Parasegetibacter sp. NRK P23: one gene and its partner. The protein of the gene in region 2 interacts with the protein of the main gene of each other region in a pairwise test. Links are inferred from orthologs where the notes say so. Each region holds a gene or a part of one and is shown on either strand. Other genes may lie near its edges. The genes, in order: eno and rpe.

The links.
Region 1: the proteins of rpe (region 2) and eno interact in binary tests that used the Escherichia coli proteins (3 or more experiments, as listed by UniProt). The link is inferred for Parasegetibacter sp. NRK P23 from one-to-one orthologs.

Annotation. Positions count from the first base shown.
Region 1 is NZ_JAMDLG010000001.1:796,892-807,181, reverse strand. Bases 3,485-6,279 are described here. They hold eno (phosphopyruvate hydratase), read right to left. Parts: upstream 5,631-6,279; coding sequence 4,338-5,630; downstream 3,485-4,337. Other genes in these bases: gldA (gliding motility-associated ABC transporter ATP-binding subunit GldA), read right to left, coding at 5,657-6,279; M4J38_RS03230 (septum formation initiator family protein), read right to left, coding at 3,956-4,270; M4J38_RS03235 (hypothetical protein), read right to left, coding at 3,619-3,855; nth (endonuclease III), read right to left, coding at 3,485-3,566. Also shown: M4J38_RS03255 (KUP/HAK/KT family potassium transporter), read left to right, coding at 1-354; M4J38_RS03250 (rhodanese-like domain-containing protein), read left to right, coding at 354-644; M4J38_RS03245 (FUSC family membrane protein), read right to left, coding at 613-2,895; more of nth, read right to left, coding at 2,910-3,484; more of gldA, read right to left, coding at 6,280-6,580; M4J38_RS03215 (YhcG family protein), read left to right, coding at 6,708-7,709; M4J38_RS03210 (DUF6814 family protein), read right to left, coding at 7,730-7,975; M4J38_RS03205 (MFS transporter), read right to left, coding at 7,986-9,434; can (carbonate dehydratase), read right to left, coding at 9,553-10,185; M4J38_RS03195 (SulP family inorganic anion transporter), read right to left, coding at 10,239-10,290. UniProt on the Escherichia coli protein: Catalyzes the reversible conversion of 2-phosphoglycerate (2-PG) into phosphoenolpyruvate (PEP). It is essential for the degradation of carbohydrates via glycolysis.
Region 2 is NZ_JAMDLG010000001.1:2,543,212-2,553,498, reverse strand. The notes cover bases 2,249-5,040. They hold rpe (ribulose-phosphate 3-epimerase), read right to left. Parts: upstream 4,079-5,040; coding sequence 3,419-4,078; downstream 2,249-3,418. Other genes in these bases: M4J38_RS10365 (lipopolysaccharide assembly protein LapB), read right to left, coding at 4,115-4,930; M4J38_RS10375 (TonB-dependent receptor), read right to left, coding at 2,249-3,407. Also shown: M4J38_RS10380 (PhoH family protein), read right to left, coding at 1-692; more of M4J38_RS10375, read right to left, coding at 915-2,248; M4J38_RS10360 (hypothetical protein), read left to right, coding at 5,077-5,544; cmk ((d)CMP kinase), read left to right, coding at 5,655-6,341; M4J38_RS10350 (T9SS type A sorting domain-containing protein), read left to right, coding at 6,562-8,193; M4J38_RS10345 (4-hydroxy-3-methylbut-2-enyl diphosphate reductase), read right to left, coding at 8,270-9,481; M4J38_RS10340 (alpha-amylase family glycosyl hydrolase), read left to right, coding at 9,611-10,287. UniProt on the Escherichia coli protein: Catalyzes the reversible epimerization of D-ribulose 5-phosphate to D-xylulose 5-phosphate.

The DNA of each region.
Region 1 (10,290 bases), 1.7 Mb from region 2 along the record:
AGGCTCGGTTTCCGCGTACAGCAACGCATCAACCTCATGTTCCGGAAAGTGGTGGAAGACCTGGTGAAGAACAAGGAAGTGAACATCACCAGCCGCTACGAATCCCTGGAGAAGAACAATGTGGTGGGCGATTTCCAGTTTATTGTGATGGAGAAATACCTTTCCCAGGACAACGAACTGCCGTTCTTCGAGCGCATTATCATGAAACTGTATTTCTGGATCAAAGAGATCAGTTTGTCGGAAGAACGCGGCTTCGGGCTCGATACCTCTAATGTGGTGATCGAAAAATTCCCGCTCATCGTGTCTCCCGTAAGTAACCTGCGACTCACCCGCATCAACCAGGACCTTGACTGATGAAAGAGCTGAGTTGGGAGGAATGGAAGGCGCTGGAGCAGAAAGGTGAACCATTCGCTTTACTGGATGTGCGCGAAGCAGCAGAAAGAGACGCGTACAATATTGGTGGAATATGGATTCCGCTGGGAGAAATCATGCAACGGTATACCGAGATTCCGCAAGATGTTCCCGTGATTGTTTATTGCAGAAAAGGCATCAGGAGCGGTATCGCCATTCAGCGGCTCGAAGCCCGCTTTGGTTGGACGCATTTGTTCAACCTTAAGGGTGGGCTGCGGGTGCCATCTCTGTAGCGGGGGCACCGGTATGTCCACCCACATTCTTACCCAACTCCTCCACGGTACGGGCGATGAAGATGAACTGGTCGGCGATGGATTTATACTCAGATAGTGTTTTCCGCACCGGGCTATCCGCCACACCTTTCCCCAGTTCTATACTTCTTTCCTGCTTCAGTTGCATCACTTCATGGTTCAACTGTTTCAATGCCTGTTGGGTGGGAGAAGCATCCTCCGCCAGTTGTTTATTGATGGGAACGCCGTTCAGTTTCTTTTCAATGTCTTCCAGTTGATGGTTCAATGCTGTGGTCAGTTGCTGCAATACCGGTTTCTGGTATTGTTGCGCCAATGGCTGCGCATAGTAGGATACGGTAGCGATGTGTGAAGTGAGCACATGGTTGAGCACTACGAACTGGTGCATTTCCTTGCTGTTCTTTTGTTGGTGCACGGGTTCCGACATCATCCGGTTAAAGGCATCGGTAAGGTTGGCGAGTGATACGAACGCGTTCTTCCTGGATAATTTGTATTCCGTATTGGTATAAGGCTTCCCGGCAAATGCGCCGGCGATCACTTTAAAATATTCCCGGTTATCGTGGATGGCGCGGATCATATACTGTCTGATCTGTGTGTATTCCCAGGCAGGTACCAGGAAATAATTCGCGAGGAACGCGATGGCGGAACCAATGGCCGTATCGATTACTCTTTCCGTGAGCAGGGTTCTGAAGTCTCCCGGGAAGAGCAGGTGAAAAAGTATGAGGATATATGGTGTCATCAACACCACGCTCAGCAGGTATTTAGCGCGCATGAAACTGAATGTTCCGATCATCAGGAAAATCATAATGGCCAGCAGGATGTTTTTATCCTGGATGAAATACAACAGCAGTAAACCGATGGCCGCTCCGGCAATGGTGCCGATCAGTCGTTCCCCGTTTCTTTTCTTGGTAAGACTGTAAGCGGGTTTCAGGATCACGATGATGGTGAGCAATATCCAATAACTGTGTCCGAACGGAAGGATCAGCGATATAAGGTAACCTGCGAAAGTGGCCACGCTCACCCTGACGGCATGCCGGAAAGTGTTGGACTGCAAGGTGAGGTTGGACAGCAGCAACCGCAGGTCGATGGCCTGGTGGGTAACGAAGCGATCGTAATCCGGTTCTTTGAATTGCTTGCTGAGTGCGGGGTCGAAAGTGGTGTACTGGTGCAGGGTGTAGATTCTGCCGGCAATGTCTTCAATGCTGTCGAGGATGTGCCTGAGTGAAATAAATGCCTCCACGTTTTCAGCGGTACGGTGTTCATCCCGGAGCTGAAAGAAGAGTTGGTTCACTTTCTCCGTTTTTTTGGACAGCAGATCGGTAGGCGTGGAAGGGAAACCGCTTTTGAGTGCGATTCCTATTCTATCCAGTTCATCTGTTAACTGATAGATCAGGGATTGGTAATGGTGGAGAATGGCATGCTGATCGAAAGCCTGGTGGAGGGCGCGGTAATCCTGGTGGGAGGTCATGGCGCGTTCAAAAAGATCCACCACATCGAGGAAGATCATCACGAGAATTCTGCCTTGCGGTGTGGACTCCCGCACGATATCGCGGCTTTTAAAAAGCATTTCCCTTACGAGGTCCTGCTTCTCGTGCACGATGATTTGTTCTTCCAGTAATTTTCTATAAGCGGCGTCGTAATCCACATTTTTGCTGTAGAACGCGGCTTTGGCGTGCAGGTAATTGGCGGTGGCCTGAATACAATCGCCCATGGCCTGCTGGGTGAGTTTATAGGGCCGAATGCTGTATAGTCCAAGACTCAAGAGCGTGTACCACAATCCGCCCCCGAAGATGTAGGCCGCGTGAATGGCCGCGTCCTCCAAAGTTCTTTTCTCGTCGATATTCAGTACCATCACCAGCAACACCGCCGTTCCAATAGCCATGCTCCGGGTGTTGAATACGCCGATCATGGAGAATATAAATGCTGCTGCGGCAACCCAGGCGCCAAGCAAAACGGGGGAGAAGGCCACAACGCCGGTGATAAAGGCGCAACAGGAGGTAAGGATGAAACATACCACCATGGCGTTTTTCCGGTGGTGAATAGGGCCTGGATTGTCTGGAATGCTGGCGCACATGGCCCCCAGCGATACCACAATGCCCGTTTCCAATGCGCCGAAGTAGCTGAAAATTACAGCAGGAAGCACCACGCCCACAGTAATGCGCACGCCCTCACTGAGGTAGTGGCCGTAGATGAAGTTCTTGTATTCCCTGATGTAAGAGGCCGGCAATTGCAGCATAGAACCAGCTTGAATTAAGAAGATACCTGTTTTTTCTTTTGTTGCTGGTAGAATTTACAAAATTCTGTAATGCCGCACGCGTGGCATTTCGGATTTCTTGCCACACAAACATACCTTCCGTGCAGGATAATCCAGTGGTGTGCTTTGTGCACCAGTTCGGAAGGAATAAATTTGATAAGCTGTTTCTCCGCTGCAAGCGGTGTTTTTGCGTTTACGGTTAACCCGATCCTTGCGGAAACCCTGAACACATGGGTGTCCACGGCCATATTGGGCTGCTGGTCGATCACCGAGGTAATTACATTAGCGGTTTTCCGCCCCACGCCGGGAAGTGTGACGAGTTCATTTACGGTAAGCGGTACTTCACCATTGAACTCGTTCATGAGTTTTTGTGCCATCCCGATCAGGTGCTTGCTCTTGTTGTTGGGATAAGAGATACTCCTGATGAGGGCGAAAATGTCTTCAACACTGGCTTTCGATAAACTTTCCGCGTCGGGATACCGCCTGAAGATAGCAGGCGTGGTCAGGTTAACGCGTTTATCGGTGCATTGAGCGGATAAAATCACAGCTACCAGTAACTGGTAGGGATTGTCGTAAATAAGTTCGGTTTCAGCCTGCGGGATGTGTTCCTGAAAATAGCGGATCACACCTTCGTATCTTTCCTTCCTGGTCATACTTTATTCCTGTATAACCACGAAAGTAGCTGAAAAACCGGAATTGGTTTGGTTACTCGTGTGCAGTTATGGGTTCTGTGTTACGGGCGTAGTTCAGTATATTCAATACCGATGCTGTCCTAGGAGCTGTTAGCAGGCGCTCCATCCTTTCGTGCGCATCTTTTAACACGGCCATTTTCTCTCTCAGGGTCCAATCTTCCTGGAGTGCTTGTTCTATGGCGCCTGTTAATGCGGGAGAACTTTCTTTGTATAGGAACAAAAGTAAATCCTCGGGTGTAAAAGTGGTCATTAGGCAAACCTATTTATGTCCAAAAATTCCTGAAGGGTCCAGCTTCAGGATAGTCCGGTATATTAACGGTGGTCAGTATGGGATATTGCCCAACAGATAACTATTTTTTAACGGAGGCTTCCGGTGTTGGCATCACGAAGAGTTCTTCGTTTGGCTTTTTCATGAAATATTTCTCCCTGGCGTATTTTTCAAGGAGGGCGGGATTAGAGTCGAGCTGGCGGAGTTCTTTGTTGGTAAGACTGATCTCCTGTTCGTAATAAGCTTTGCTTTGCTGTAGGTCCCTGAGTTCGGAACGTCTTTCTGTTTGGGTGATGATATCGTTCCGGTCGAAGAACAGTACCCATACGGCGAACACGATCAGGGCGATCATGTATTTGTTCTTCAGCCAGGATGGAATACGTTCTAATATTTTCATTTCGAGGATTTTAGAAAGAAGAGAAAGCGTTCCGGTAAAGAAACACCTTCTCCCTTATCAGTTCCGTTTATTTGCTGCCGAACCTGATCTGCCCGTTGGGGTAGATCGCGTTGGCTTCCAGTGCCTCTTCGATGCGGATCAACTGGTTGTACTTGGCCATACGGTCGGTACGGCTGGCGCTTCCGGTTTTAATTTGTCCGCAGTTCAGGGCCACGGCCAGGTCGGCGATGGTAGTATCTTCAGTTTCGCCGGAACGGTGGCTCATAATGGTGGTATAACCATTTTTCTGGGCCAGTTGTACGGCATTGATGGTTTCTGTGAGTGTTCCGATCTGGTTTACTTTGATCAGGATGCTGTTGGCGACACCGTTGTCGATACCTCTTTTCAGAATTTTTGTATTGGTTACAAACAGGTCATCTCCAACGAGTTGTACTTTTTTACCGAGGGCGTCGGTGAGTTTTTTCCAGCCATCCCAGTCTTCTTCAGCCATGCCGTCTTCGATAGAAATGATGGGGTATTTGGAGCACCATTCTACCCAATACTGCACCATTTGGTCAACGGTGAGTTTTTTGCCGTCGCTCTTGTGGAAGTGGTATACTTTTTCGTCTTCTTTCCACATTTCGGAGGAGGCGGCGTCGAGTGCGATACCGATCTGCTCGCCAGGTTTGAAGCCTGCGGCTTCGATGGCGGCCAGAACTGTTTCGATGGCCTCTTCGTTGCTCTGGATGTTGGGAGCGAAACCACCTTCGTCACCTACGTTGGTGCTGTAACCTTTTTTCTTGAGTACGCTTTTCAGGTGGTGGAAAATTTCCACGCCCCAACGCAGGCCTTCGCTGAAAGAGGTCGCGCCAACCGGAACGATCATAAACTCCTGGTAATCAATTTTATTATCGGCATGTGCGCCACCGTTCAGGATGTTCATCAGGGGCATGGGCAGCACGGTGCTGTTCACACCGCCGAGGTAGCGGAAGAGGGGCAGGTTGCTTTCGAGGGCTGCGGCTTTGGCCACTGCCATGGAAACGGCGAGCATGGCGTTGGCGCCCAGTTTGCCTTTATTGTCGGTTCCGTCGAGTTCGATGAGTTTTTTGTCGATGCCGGCCTGGTCGTTCACGCTCCAGCCGATCAGTTGTTCAGCGATCACTTCATTTACATTCTTCACGGCCTGGAGTACGCCTTTGCCCATGTAAACGGCTTTGTCGTTGTCTCTCAGTTCCACGGCCTCATGAATACCGGTGCTGGCGCCGGATGGCACGGCGGCACGGCCCATGTGTCCGTTTTCGGTTATAACGTCAACCTCCACGGTGGGGTTACCGCGGCTGTCCAGGATTTGTCTTGCATGAATGTCTGCAATGTAGCTCATGTTGTTGTTGATTTGTTTTGACTAATTTATTGCGGTTTGTTTTGAGCAGTGAGTTCCCGGAAGATGTCTTCCAGTTTTCCGTTTTCGCTTTGCAAAGAAACGATATTCAGGTTGTGCTGCAAAGCCAGTTCAAGGATTTGCTTCCGGAGTTTTTCGGGGCTGGAAGTAGTGAGCAGCCAGGTGTGGGCATCTGTTTTTTCTGCGGAAAGGGTATCCGGGAGGCGGAGCAGCCATTCGGCTTCCAGTGGTTCGCCAAAATTTACGCGAAGTCGCTGCTGGTCGCCATTGGTGTTTTTCAGGTCTGAAAGCGGCGCGTCCGCAACCAGTTCTCCCTTATTAATAATGATCACTCTTTCACAAAGTGCCTCCACTTCCTGCAGAATATGCGTGCTGAAAAGAATGGTCTTTTGTTGCCCCAGGCTCCGGATCACTTCCCTGATCTCAATGATCTGGTTGGGGTCAAGGCCGGATGTGGGTTCATCCAATATCAGCACTTCCGGATCGTGGATCAGGGCCGCGGCTAGTCCCACCCGCTGTTTATACCCTTTGGAAAGCTGCCCTGTTTTTTTATGGCTTTCCGGAGTGAGGCCCGTCATGGCGATCACGGCGTTTACGCGTTCTTTGGTCTTTTTGCCCAATCCATGCACACCAGCAATGAAATGAAGGTATTCCTTTACATACATGTCATAATACAGCGGATTTGCTTCGGGAAGGTAACCGATTTTTTTCTTCACCTCCAGTGGCTGAGCCTGCACGGAAATGCCGTTTACGGTTATTTTTCCGCCATCCGGCTGAAGATAACCGGTCATCATTTTCATGGTGGTGGATTTCCCGGCACCATTCGGGCCGAGAAAACCAACGATCTCACCGGGCTTCAGGGAGAAAGAGATGTTGTTGACCGCTTTTTGTGTGCCGTAGTGCTTGCTGACTGCCTCGATGGATATTGACATATTGGTTACTTCTGCTACGAAAATACGGATAGCATCCGTTAAAAAACGGTAGGGATACCGTGTTTTTCTGTCTTTGAAAATTATGTTAGCCCTAAAATCAGGCGCAACTTTGTAAAAATTGAAAGAGATGAGTGAGCAGGAGTTGTATGGATCGATCAGGGAATTGATTGTTGGGGCAAGGGAAAAAACGCTACGTGCCGTGAATGTTTTGTTGCTCCAAACATATTGGGAGATAGGGAAGTTGATTGTGGAAGAGGAGCGGAAAGGGAAAGCAAGGGGCAGGTACAGCGACCGTATTTTGAAAAATGTTTCCGGCAAACTTGAAAGAGAATTCGGAAGCGGCTACGCCGAGCGAAGCCTGAGAAATATGAAAGCTTTTCATCAGGCATTTCCAATTCGGTCCGCACTGCGGACCGAATTGAGCTGGACGCATTACCGTTTGATTTCCAGGGTTGTAAATGAAAAGGCCCGCAACTTTTACATGGAAGAATGCGTTTCCGGAGGCTGGAGCTCAAGAACCCTGGAGCGAAACATCAGCAGCGGTTATTTTGAAAGAATAAAAGCATTCCCAACCCCAAAAGATGGTGTACTGCCACCTGATGCCCGGGCATTCATCAAAGACCCTTACATTTTCGAGTTCCTGGGGTTATCGGCTGAGCAGGTCCCTGCGGAAAAGGACCTCGAAACCGCATTGCTCAAACACCTGCACCAATTTCTGATGGAACTTGGCAAAGGTTTCGCATTCGTGGCAAGGCAGCAACACCTTTCTACCGAAACAGGTGACTTTTATGTTGACCTGGTATTCTATAATTATTACCTGAAGTGTTTTGTGCTGATTGACCTGAAGAAGGGGCGCCTCACCCACCAGGATATCGGCCAGATGGATATGTACGTGCGTATGTATGAAGACCTGAAAAGAGCACTTGACGATAATCCCACCATCGGAATCATTCTCTGCACGGAGAAAGATGAAACCGTTGTGAAATACTCTGTGCTATCCGGTAGTAGTCATCTGTTCGCGAGCAAGTACAGGCTCTACCTGCCGGAGGAAAATGACCTGAAACAGTTGATAGAACACGATCGGCTGCTCTTTGAAATGGAAAGCAGGACGCGGGAACGCGGTCCCTGAGTATAGGGTGATCGCTCCCGCTATACTTCTTCGGAGTTTTCTGGTAATTTATCATACTCTCCCTTCCAGGCATACCATCCGAAAAGGAAGAAGCCAATAGCAATGGGAGAGAAAATGGCGATGATGATGATCCAGGGAACCGGTTGGTTGATTTCGGCCTTCCCGTTCGGATCAATATATACGCCCGCTCCTATGAATAGCGTGAAAAGAAGGGCCGGAGCGATCAGCATCCATACCAGGCCAAGCGTTTTTTTAAGTTGGTTCATGATGTTTCGTTTAATCATTTACGTTTTCATCGATCCGGTTGTTGAGGTAGAGGCAGCCGATGATGAGGCTCAATGCGGCAACACCAACAGGGTACCATAGTCCTGAAAGTGGCGTAGCGCCCGGAAGCGTTGAAATCAATACACCTATAAAAGGGACAAGTCCACCGAATACGCCGTTACCAATATGGTAAGGTAACGACATGGAGGTATACCTGATTTTGGTAGGGAACAACTCAACAAGGAAAGCCGCAATAGGGCCATACACCATGGTTACAAACAATACCATGATGAAGATCCAGCCGGTCATTTTCCACTGATCAGATGAAGAGAGGATCACGTTTTTTACATAAGTGATGGTTCCTTCAACGGTTTTCGGCGTTTCCGTAAGAGAACCGCCATCGGCGAAGGTAGTTACAGTGGCGCCTGTTGCTGCCACTGCAGTTTTGGAAGCAACGGTTTTCAATGTAGTATCTGCGATATTACGGAGTTGACCGAACAGCGAAAAATAGCTGATCACACCCAGGAACATCCCGGTAAGCATGATGTTCTTTCTGCCGAATTTATCGGAAAGGGAGCCGAAGATGACGAAGAATGGCGTGGCCGCGAGCAAAGCGATACCAATGATGGTATTGGCCTGCTCATAGTCCACCTTGCAAACGGTCAGAATGAAATTCTGTGCGTAGAACTGGCTGGTGTACCATATCACGCCTTGTCCCATGGTGGCACCAAACAGTGCCAGGAGTACCATTTTGAAGTTCTCTTTTTTCCCGAAACTCTCTTTCAGGGGGTTGGTGGATGTTTTGCCTTCCGCTTTCAGCTTGCTGAAGAGCGGCGACTCATTCATCTTTAAACGGATGAAAATGGAGACTACCACCAATAAAATGGATACCAGGAAAGGATAACGCCAGCCGTTCCCGTTCACGAATTCATCCACCCCTACGATGCGACGGATCGAAAGGATGACACCCAGGGATACGAACAAGCCCAGTGTGGCGGTGGTTTGGATCCAGCTGGTATAAAATCCGCGTTTCTCTTTTGGCGCATGTTCGGCAACGTAAGTCGCGGCGCCGCCGTATTCTCCCCCTAACGCCAATCCCTGCAGCAGCCGGAGCAGCAATACGAGGGCCGGGGCCCAGTAGCCAATGCTTTCAAAGGAAGGGACGCATCCTATGAGGAAGGTGGAGCCGCCCATGAGCACAAGCGTTAGGAGAAAAGTATATTTTCTGCCAATCAGGTCACCAAGGCGGCCAAATACAAGCGCGCCGAAAGGCCGCACAATAAAGCCGGCGGCAAAGGTGGCAAGTGTGGAAAGCAGGGCAGCCGTAGGGTTCGTGCCCGGGAAAAACTTTTGGGAAATGATGGTGGATAAACTTCCGAAAATGTAAAAATCGTACCATTCAATCAGGGTACCAACAGAGGAGGCGGTGATCACCTTCCAGATTCCTTTGGGTGCAGGCATGTTCGTTAGAGTATATATTCCGCTAAATATACAAAGCAACTTCGTATAACCATCCTGCCCAATAAAAAAAGCCCATCGCTTTGTGGCGACGGGCCTATGGTGTAGAAAGCGAAAAAAGTTAAAGATTATCGTACTCGTACAACGGGTCGATATGGGTACCTGGTGCCATGTCGAATACCGGGTTGAGAATGCCGTCTTTCAACCCGTAAACCCAGCCATGCAGGTGTGGGCGCTGATGGTGTTTCCATGCAGCCTGGATGATGGAAGTTTTGGCCAGGTTCATGACCTGCTCTTTGGTATTGAGTTCCACCAACCTGTCGGCACGGGCTTCTTCGTCCGGAATACCATCAATCTCATCGCGGTGGATGCGGTACACATCCTTGATGTTACGGAGCCATTTGTTGATGATGCCCAGGCTGTGCTGCGTCATGGATGCTTTCACGCCGCCGCAACCGTAGTGACCGCAAACGATGATGTGCTTCACTTTAAGGTGGTTCACGGCATAGTCGAGTACGCTCAGCAGGTTCAGGTCGGTATGCACCACCATGTTGGCGATGTTCCTGTGTACGAATATTTCTCCGGGCGCGGTACCGGTAACTTCATTGGCGGGTACGCGGCTGTCGCTGCACCCGATCCAAAGAAATTCAGGCGTCTGGATCTTTGCCTGGCGGAGAAAGTATTCAGGGTCGTCTTCTACTTTTTCTTTTGCCCATGCTTTGTTTGTCAGTAAAAGTTTCTCGAATGATTTCATCTTTAGTGTGTTTTTTCCAGCTTAATGAATGGTTTCCTTTGCAGATAAATTGCTTAATGGGGATCAGACTTCTTCGCCATCACCATTTCCCCGTTCAGGATGGCT
Region 2 (10,287 bases):
ATGAAGGCGTTGTCCAGCGTTCTTCCGCGCATATAAGCCAGCGGTGCAATTTCGATGGTCCTGGTACTCATGTAGTAACCAAGTTTATCGGCGGGAATCATGTCGTCCAGCGCATCGTATAGCGGACGAAGATACGGATCAATTTTTTCTTTCAGGTCGCCGGGTAAAAAACCAAGGCTTTCGCCTGCTTCCACCGCGGGACGTGTGAGGATGATTTTTTTAACGGCCTTGTTTTTCAGGGCGCGTACGGCCAGGGCTACGGCAGTATATGTTTTACCGGTACCCGCGGGTCCGATTGCGAATACAATATCATTCTTATCGCAGGCGGTTACCATGCGTTTCTGGTTGGCCGTCCGGGCGCGTACGGTTTTTCCGTTCGGACCAAATACTAAAATGTCGTTCGGATTTCTTTCTACAAAATTGTCAACGGTCTCGGCATCGTCTCCACCAAGGATCTGTTCAAAATAATTCTCACTCATGTGTCCGTTTCTTTCGAGGTACTGCACAATGAGGTCGATCTTTTCTTTGGCGGTTTCCACTTGTTCAGGGGCGCCGCTGAGTTTGATCTGTGTGCCGCGTGAGAGGATCTTGAGTAGTGGGAATTTCTTTTTCAGGAGGTCCAGCTTTCCGTTGTTGACCCCGAAGAATTCAATGGGGTTCACCGTTTCGAGGTTGATGATCGTGTCTGTCAAGGTGTTCGAATTTTGGTTCACAATTACTGGCGCTGCAAAGGTTCAGTGCAATTTATATGCCTTCAGCAATGAAGGTCATACACTGATAACGCTTCTAACCAAATATAGTTTTTGAACACTATTAGATGCAATTTTAGTTATTAACAGGATGTTGAAAGAAATGTCTGTAAAGCACTGTTATTTAATTCTTAACCGAAATTGTGTAATGCTGTTTTTTAACGTTTACCAGCGCCCCACGAGTTTGATGTTCAGCAACCGGGGTGTGAGCCGGTTGGGAATGGAGAAAACGTTGTTGGAAAAGTCTTTCACCATCTGGTAAGAAATGGTATTCGCCCTGTCGATGAGGTTGAACACCTCGAGGCTGAGCCAGATGTTTTTGAAGTTCCTGAACGGGCTTTTGCTTCTCCTGTTGCTGGCGTCGGTGTCCAGTAAAAGCGCGCTGAATCCCATGTCCATGCGGATGTAGGGTTCAATGATGAGCGCGTTTCTGTACTTCACGCTATTGGGTAAGTTAAAGGGCATATTGCTGCCGTAAATAGCGTTAATGTGCACCTTGAAGTTCTTGTTGGTGGAAAGGTAGTCCTGGAAGAAAAGGCCGAAGGTGATGAAGCGGTCGGTAGGGCGCCTGAACCAGCCTCCGTTCACCAAAGTGCTGTCGGTTGGATTGTTCTGTTCATCCAGTGTGTAGTTGTAATAAGTATCGTTTTCCAGGTTCTCTCTTGTGCGCATGAAACCCAGGCTCACCCAGCTTTCCGCGTCTTTTACGATCTCTCCGAAGAGGCGGGTTTCAAATCCGGCGGCATAGGCTTTTGCGTTGTTCTCTCCTGCGTAACGGATCTTCACGTTCTCCTGGTCGTAGGTAACCACATCGTACAGGTTCTTGTACCATGCTTCGGTGGTAAGGCGGAAGGGACGGTCGTTCCAGGTAAACTGGTAATCCATTCCCGCGCTGACCTGCCAGCTTTTCTGTGCCAGCAGGTCGCGGTTCACGCTGCCATCGGGTCTGCGGAGTTCGCGGTAAAAAGGAGGCTGGTGGTAAGCGCCGAGTGAAGCACGGAAAATAATGTCCTTCTTCCATTCCGGCCTGAACGTGCCCTGCAGTCGTGGCGACAGCAACAGTTCTTTATTGAGTGCGTTGTAATTGAAGCGAAGTCCTGCCTGTAAAGTAAATTTTCCTGAATCTGAAGGGAGAAGATTGTCCTGAAGGTACCCGGTCAGTCTGATGAAATCCAGGTCCGCATTGGAACGGATCGCTTTGTTCAGGGTGAGCGCGCCGGGCTGGTAGGGAAGGGAGTAACCTGCTGAATCCTGCAACTCCCATTCATTCAGTTTGTCGTAGATATTGTATTGCTCAAGGCCAAGTCCCCATTGGATGAAATGTTTTCCTGCATCCAGCGCTCCTTTGTGAGAGAGGTGCAGGTTCTGGAGGTTGAGCCTGTTCCGGGCGAACTGCTGGTAAAGTCCGGCACCAAGGGGATTGGTGATGGAACCAAATTCCGGTTTGCTTTTATCGAATTCTCTTTCTCCAAAAAGATAGGTGCCTGAAATGTCGATGGATTCTTCTTCTTTGTTCTGAAAATAAGAAGCCATCCATTTGAGCCGGAGTTTATCGTTCACGATGCGCTCCGCGGAAATGCCGAGCATATTGGTGGCGTACCGGTCTTTTTCTTTTCCTTCAAAATAAATATCGAGGGCGATGTTGGCGGTGTAGAAGGGACTGAATACCGAGGTGGATTGCTGGCTGAAGGTGGGTTCCAGACTAAACTTTGTTCCAGAGCGGATACCCGTGGCCGATAGTTCCCAACGGTTGTTGGGGCGATACGTCAGGAAAGCCTGCACATCAGAAGAGGAAGGTACGTAATTGCCCTGTGTTTCCTGGCTCGCCAGCAGGTTGCGGTTGCTTCTGTTCCTGGCCCCGGCCAGCCAACTGAGTTTGCCGTTCCTGGAGGCGCCTTCCAGGTGCAGTCCCTGTTCCAGCAGGGAGATGTAAGCGGATCCGCCGCTGCGCGAAGGTTGTTTGTATTTTATATCGAGTACCGAAGAAATTTTATCGCCATATTTCGCTTGGAAACCGCCATTGTAAAATTGTACGCTGCGTGTAAGTTCGGGGTTAATGAAACTCAACCCTTCCTGTTGTCCGCTGCGCACCAGGTATGGTCTGTATACTTCAAAATCGTTGATATAGATAAGGTTCTCATCATAATTGCCACCCCGCACGGAATATTGGGAGGTCAGCTCATTGTTGGAACCTACCAGTATTTTGATAAGGCTTTCAATGCCGCCTGTGGTAGAAGGAAGTATCAACGCGTTTTTAGGGTTAATGCTCACCAATCCCGGTTGATAACGGTCGGCATTGTTGGTGACCACTACTTCTTTTAAAGTATTGGTTTCCCTTTCAAGCTTAATGGTGATCGTTTCCACCTCCCCGGTATTCAGGATGAAATTCTTCTGAAGCGGCTTGTATCCTGTATAAGTAAATACCAGCGCAAAGGCTTTGTTGGAGGGAACGGTCCATTCAAACCGGCCGGAATCATTGGAATTCAATCCGCCGTTCTTTCCCAGCATTGAAATCGAGGCGCCACTCAGCGGATGATCATTCTCATTCAGTATTATGCCTTTTACGGTAGCCGTTTTGTTTTGCGCGACGGCTATTTTTCCTAAAGAAAGCAGGAGGAAAGAAATCAATAAGCAGCGGAAAATAGTGGGGGATAGCATTCAGCGTTGGTTCAGCTAATGGGTTGGGTATTCTTTAAAGCGGCGATGGTGGCCATTGGGTCTTTCGATTTGAAAACGGTGCTGCCAGCTACCAGTACGTCTGCCCCGGCACCCAGTATTTGTGCCGCGTTGTCTTCGGTAACGCCGCCGTCAATTTCGATCAGCGCCGAGGCTTTGCGTTCCTCGATCAGTTTTTTAAGTTGCCTGATCTTTTCTAAGGTATGCGGAATGAATTGTTGCCCGCCAAAACCAGGATTCACACTCATCAGGCAAACCACATCCACATCGTTGATGATATCGGTAAGCAGGTGAATGGGGGTATGCGGGTTAACAGCGATACCGGGTTTCATACCCAGTTGCCGTATCTGTTGAATGTTCCGGTGGAGGTGCGGACAGGCTTCAATGTGTACCGTTAATATATCCGCGCCTGCTTTTTTGAACGCCTCAGCGTATAAACCCGGTTCCTCGATCATCAGGTGAACGTCACAGGTTTTTTGGGTGGTGGTCCTGATCTGTTCAATCACGGGCAGGCCGAAACTGATGTTCGGCACAAATCGCCCGTCCATTACGTCGAGGTGGAACCAGTCTGCTTCTGAAGCGTTCAGCATGTCGCAGGTTTCCTGTAAACGCAGGAAATTGGCGGCAAGCAGGGAGGGAGCGATGATCGGCATTGTATCAGTTTTTGGAGATAATTCGCTGCAATATAATCAGTCGGCGAGTTTCTGCAACGCTTCACGTGCGGCTTTATAGTCCGGATCGAGTCCTATCGCTTTTTTATATTGGTTGGCCGCGGTGGTTTTTTCTCCCATTTCTTCGAGGCATTTGCCCTGCCAATAATAAGCATCGGGATAGCTGTTGGAAACGGTGGCAGCCAGTTGGAACACTTTAAGCGCGTCGCGGTAATTTTTCTGGTTGAACAACAATCGCCCCTTTTCCGTGTAAGACTCCATGAAAGTATGGTCGATATTGATGCTTTGGTTGAAGGAACGGAGCGCCTCCGGCTGATTGCCTTTTTGAAGATGGTATATGCCTTTAATGTAGTAGGGGTCTCCTTTGGGGTTTTGCCGGCTCATGCGTGCGATCAGTGTATCAGACAGTTCCAGCGCTTTGGAGTTTCCTGTAACGGCATACAGGTAAGCCAGGCTAAAAGGCGTTTCGGAAGCAGGTTCTATCCTGTAAGCGGTTTCGTAAGCGAGGATGCCTGCGGTGGTATCTTTCAGTTCCAGCAACAGTTCTCCTTTAAAAAGGTGCAGCGCGGGGTTGAGGGAATCTTTTTGCAGGATGGTGTCCGTTTGGCGGAGTGCTGGCCTCAATTCGCCCTGGCGCCGTAAGCGGGCCGCGAGTTGCATACGGAGGGGGAGAGAATCAGGATAAGAACGGATTTCAGCTTTCAAACGGCTGATCGTATTCTGTTCCGGTTGTTCCTCCTGCTGTTGTCCTCCGGCGGAACCATTGTGCTGGCAGGAACTTCCCGCAAAAAAAGAGGTCATCAGGATAACATATGCGGCGTAACTGAACTTCATCTGCTTCAAAATTTATTGCGGGCCCGAAAACTGAAATTAAACATTCCAGTATTAAACGAACAAAATGCAGAAAAGGTATATTTGCATTTCAATCAACAAATTACGCGTTCTATCTTAATAATTTTCAACTCTTTAAAATTACACGCATGTACACAGGAATGCTCCATTTGCATAGTTTTTTACGCTGGGTGATCCTTCTTTTGCTGGTCATCGCCATCCTCAGAAGTATCGCAGGTATCTCCGGTAAAAAAGCGTTCACGCCAGGTGATAAGAAAACCGGGCTTTTCCTGATGATTTCCTGCGATATTATGTTATTGATCGGATTGTACCTTTGGGCCGTGGGCGATAGTTGGGGGCTGGTGCACATCAAGGCCGAAGGCATGGCTGGTGTAATGAAGAACCCCACCATGCGTTTCTTCGCGGTGGAGCACTTCATCAGCATGATCATCGCCATCGCGCTGGTGCACGTAGGCAAATCCTTCGCGAAGAAGAATATCGCCGACGAAGTGAAGCACAAGCGTTCCCTGCTGTTCTATGGACTGGCATTGCTGGTGATCCTGATTTCCATTCCCTGGCCGTTCCGCGAAATCGGAGCAGGCAGAGGCTGGTTCTGATAAAAAATGTTTCGTTCAATCGTATTTCTTTCCGGCACGGTATTCCGGGAAGAAATACGATTTTGATTTACATCCTACTGTTTTTTCAATAAACAGCTAAATTTTTTGTTGTGGTTCCCTCGAAAAAGATCATAGTAACCATCGATGGCTGGTCCTCCTGCGGAAAAAGTACACTCGCCAAGCAGCTGGCGAAGGAACTGAACTACGTTTATATAGACAGTGGCGCGATGTACCGGGCCGTTACCCTGTATTTTCTGAGGAACCATATCGACTGGACCAGTCCCGTACAGGTGGTAGAGGCCCTGCAAAATATTCACCTGGATTTCCGTTTCAACGAACAAAGCGCCCAGAGCGAAATGTTCCTGAATGACGAAAATGTGGAATACGTGATCCGCGACCTTGTGGTGGCCGAAAAAGTAAGCGATGTGGCTTCCATTAAGGAAGTACGCGATTTCGCCGTGGCCCAGCAACGGAAAATGGGTGCCCGGAAAGGCATTGTAATGGACGGCCGCGACATCGGTACCGTGGTTTTCCCCCATGCCGAACTAAAAATATTCATGACCGCCGATAACGCCATCCGGGTGCAGCGGCGCTTCAAAGAACTCTTCCAGAAGAACCCCAACATCAGCATTGAAGAGGTGAAAAATAACCTCGAAATGCGCGACTACATTGATTCTCACCGCGAAATAAGCCCGCTCCGGCAAGCAGATGACGCCATCGTTATCGACAATACACACCTCACCATGGAGCAACAATTACACAAGGCTTTGCATCTCGTTAACGAAAAATGCGGGTAAAACACTTGCAGGTTTTCAAAATGGCATTTACCTTTGCCTAAGCATTAACACCTATTCGTACCCAAAATCCTCTTAAAAACTCCATCGGTTAATCTGTATGGCTTTTATGGTAAACTTCTACTGAAAAGTAGTGCTGTCCATTTATTGCCCGCGCTTAACCACCTCCAATCTCCGGTTTGAAAAACGGCTTTACCACTGTTCACATACAAACCACAATAAGATGAATAATTTTTACACAAACAACGGCAAAAGCCGTAACGGCATCGTATTGCCTATTCTTTTTGCCCTGATCTCTTTCTTCGCCACTGCCGCGCAGGCGCAATGCCCATCCGGCTCCGTGGCTCCTACCAACTGGGCCACTTATAACAATGGAGATGTAGTTTGTATTTCTTCTTCCTTCACCGGTGGTCTTACCCTTAACAATGGCGCTAAACTGTTCATCTCCAGTACCGGTTCCTTCACCGGACAACTTACCGCCAAACAAGGTTCTATTGTAGAAGTAGCTGTTGGCGGCACATTCAGTCCTTCAGGTCTTTGGGATTTTAAAGGTTCACTGCTCAATTATGGTACCGCGGTACTGAATAGCGCCAGTTTCAAAACCGGTGCAAGCATTCAGAACGAAGGCGCCATCAGCGGAAACAGCCTTCAGTATATGGATGGACCGCTTACTTTCTCCAACGCGGTATGCGGTACCATGAACATGCCTTCCCTCCAGGTGAAGAATAACGTTACTTTCAATAACAATGGCCGTCTTAATATTTCAGGATCTTTTGAAGTGCAGAGTGGCGGGAAATTTAATAACCGCGGTCGCCTTTATGTATCCGGCAGTTCCGTGATCACCGGGAAAGTGTACAACGAATCATGGATGGTGTTGCAGGGTACGAGTTTGAACCCCGGAGATTCTATTGTTAACCTGCACTACCTGGTGTTCAACGGTGGTATCACCGTAGACAAGCCCATCCGAAACGAAGGACTGGTGATGGTGAACGGGTTGGTGAACTTCAATTCAGCGGGTACCCTCCGTCAGACAAATCCTTCCGCGCTTTTCCGCATCTCCGGCGATATGACCCGTGACAACGTGAGCAACACCGGCGGTAACCTTTATGTGGGTGGAACAACCATTCACAACAACAGCCAACTGAACGGCCTGAATGCTTCCAACAAACTGAAAGTAAACAAAAGCATGAATAACCTCGGTTCCAATGTAGTGGTGGATGCCACCATGCCTTTGTACGATACCACCAACTTTGCGGACAGCTATGGAGCTCCGCTCAACTGTCAGGCTGCCGGAGCGCCTACACCTGTTAAGCTGAGTAGCTTTGAAGCCGCGGAGAAAAACGGAAAAGTTTACCTGAAGTGGACCACTGAAATGGAACTGAACCACAGTTATTTTGAAGTGGAATCCGCTACGGACGGAAAGAATTTTACCGCCATCGAAAAGATCGCTGGTAAAGGAAACGCTTCCACTCAGCAACAGTACAACGCCATTCATACGCAACCCGCGGCAGGCTTTAATTTCTACCGCCTTAAAATCGTGGCAACCGATGGTACCGTTGAATACAGCAATGTAGTAAAACTGAACATGGGTTCCTCCCTGAGTGTAGAACAAGTAAAAACCTATCCCAACCCTTTCATCGACCGCATCAATCTTGATGTAAAACTCGACAAAACACAACAGGTACAGGTGCTGCTGGTCGACAACGCAGGAAAAGTAATGCAGTCGAAGAGCATGCAGCTTTCCGCCGGCCGCCATACCGTGGAAGTGCCCAACCTGGCCGCTTACGCCAAAGGTATTTATACCGTGATCCTGCAAACGCAGGAGCAGAAAGTGGCCATGAAACTGATGAAGTAACACTGTGGTTTGTATAAAAAAGAGGGCCGTCGCATTCTTGCGATGGCCCTTCTTGTTATTTGGAAGTTTTATTTTTTTACGAGATTACCGGATCAGTTGTGCCCGGAATCAATTCCCGTACCCTTTCAATCACCTGCTCCACCAAAGCATCAGGGCAGGACGCGCCACTGGTCATGAGTATACGAAGTGGCCTGTTCGCTGGAAGATAATCGGTGGAAAGCAGTTCGCGCGCATGATGAAAATCGTAATGCAGTATGGAAGTATCCGATAATATTTTTGACGCGTCGCTGATAAAATAGGTCGGGAGTTTCTCTTCACAGAGTTCTACAAGGTGAGAAGTATTGGAACTGTTATACCCGCCCACCACAATGGCTATATCCGCGGGTGTTTCCAACATGCCATACACGGCCTGCTGGTTGTCGTTGGTGGCATAACAAAGTGTGTCGCGGGTATCGGCGAATCTTTCGGTGGTGTTTTCGGGTTTCAGATCGAATACTTTCACCATGATTTTTTTCAGGTATTCTGCGATCTCCTGTGTATCGCTGGCCAGCATGGTGGTTTGGTTCACCACGCCGATACGCTGCAGGTCTTTTTCAGGATCGAATCCCGGGGAAAATCTGCCTTCGAAGAGGGTGAAAAAATCTTCTTTAGCACGTTCACCTGTAATGATTTTCCCGAGTTCAATGGTTTCTTTAATGTCTTTTACCACAAGGGTAGGCGTTCCCGCGGCGCTGTGGGAGAAAGTGGCACGGGTCTCTTCATGCCCGGGTTTGCCATGTACCACCACGCTGTAGCCTTTTTCCGCGATCTGGGCGGAACGGTTCCATACTTTCTCCACGAAGGGGCAGGTGGTGTTGTAATGTTCAACGGCTATGCCCATTTCGTGCAACTTGGATTCCATTTCCAGGGTAGTGCCGAAAGCAGGGATCAGCACAATGTCTTCGGCGCTCAGGGTTGAAAGGGGAATCAGTTCATTGCCTTTCGTATCCATCAGGAAGCGGACACCTCTTGAAATAAGGTCGGCGTTTACCTGCGGGTTGTGGATCATTTCACTGAGGAGGTAGATGTTTTTTCCCGGGTTTTCCTCCACCGTACGGAACGCGATCTCAATAGCGTTTTCCACGCCATAGCAGAAGCCAAAATGCCTGGCCAGGTAAATGTGCAGTGGTCCGAAATTGAGCAGGGTAGGCGTGAAGTCTTTCTTCAGCTTATCCTTGCTGCGTCGTTGTTGTTTGATGGACGTAATGAGCGGACTTCTGTAAAAAGCGGGCACATTGAATTGCTTCATCCGTGGAATATATTTTTCTTTACCCTAACGGGAATATTGTTCATTTGTTCGGCCTTACGGCACGCTGCTTGCGAGTGGTAAAGGTACAAAGTTCCCGAAATACATTAATTTAACCGGCAAACACTATCAATGGCTGTTCTTTTTGATCCTCCTTCCTGGGCTTTTTCTGCGAATATTTATGAAGTGAACCTTCGGCAATACACGCCCGAAGGTACCATCCGTGCTTTTATGGACCACCTGCCCCGGCTGGCGGATATGGGCGTTCAGGTGTTGTGGCTCATGCCGGTTACGCCCATCGCGGTGGAAGGAAGAAAGGGTACGCTGGGAAGTTATTACGCCTCGAAGGCTTTCCGGGCGCTGAACCCGGAATTCGGCACCCTGGATGATTTCCGTGCACTGGTGGATAAGGTACACGAACTGGGGATGAAGCTCATCATCGACTGGGTCGCGAACCATACCGGTCTTGACCATGAATGGACCCGTACAAACCCTGATTTTTACCTGTGTGACGCAGCGGGAAATTTCACGGAAAAAAACGGGTGGGACGATGTGATTGACCTCGATTACACCAACCCTGCCCTCGAAGAAGAAATGATCGCCTGTATGGAATGGTGGCTGCAAAGCTTCAAGATAGATGGGTTCCGCTGCGATATGGCACACCTTGTGCCGCTTTCATTCTGGCAAAAGGCCCGGACCCGGCTGGATGCGCGGCAGCAACATTTCTGGCTCGCCGAATGCGAGGAAGTGCGCTACCACGATGTATTTGATGTTACCTACACCTGGGAATGGATGCATGCCAGCGAAAG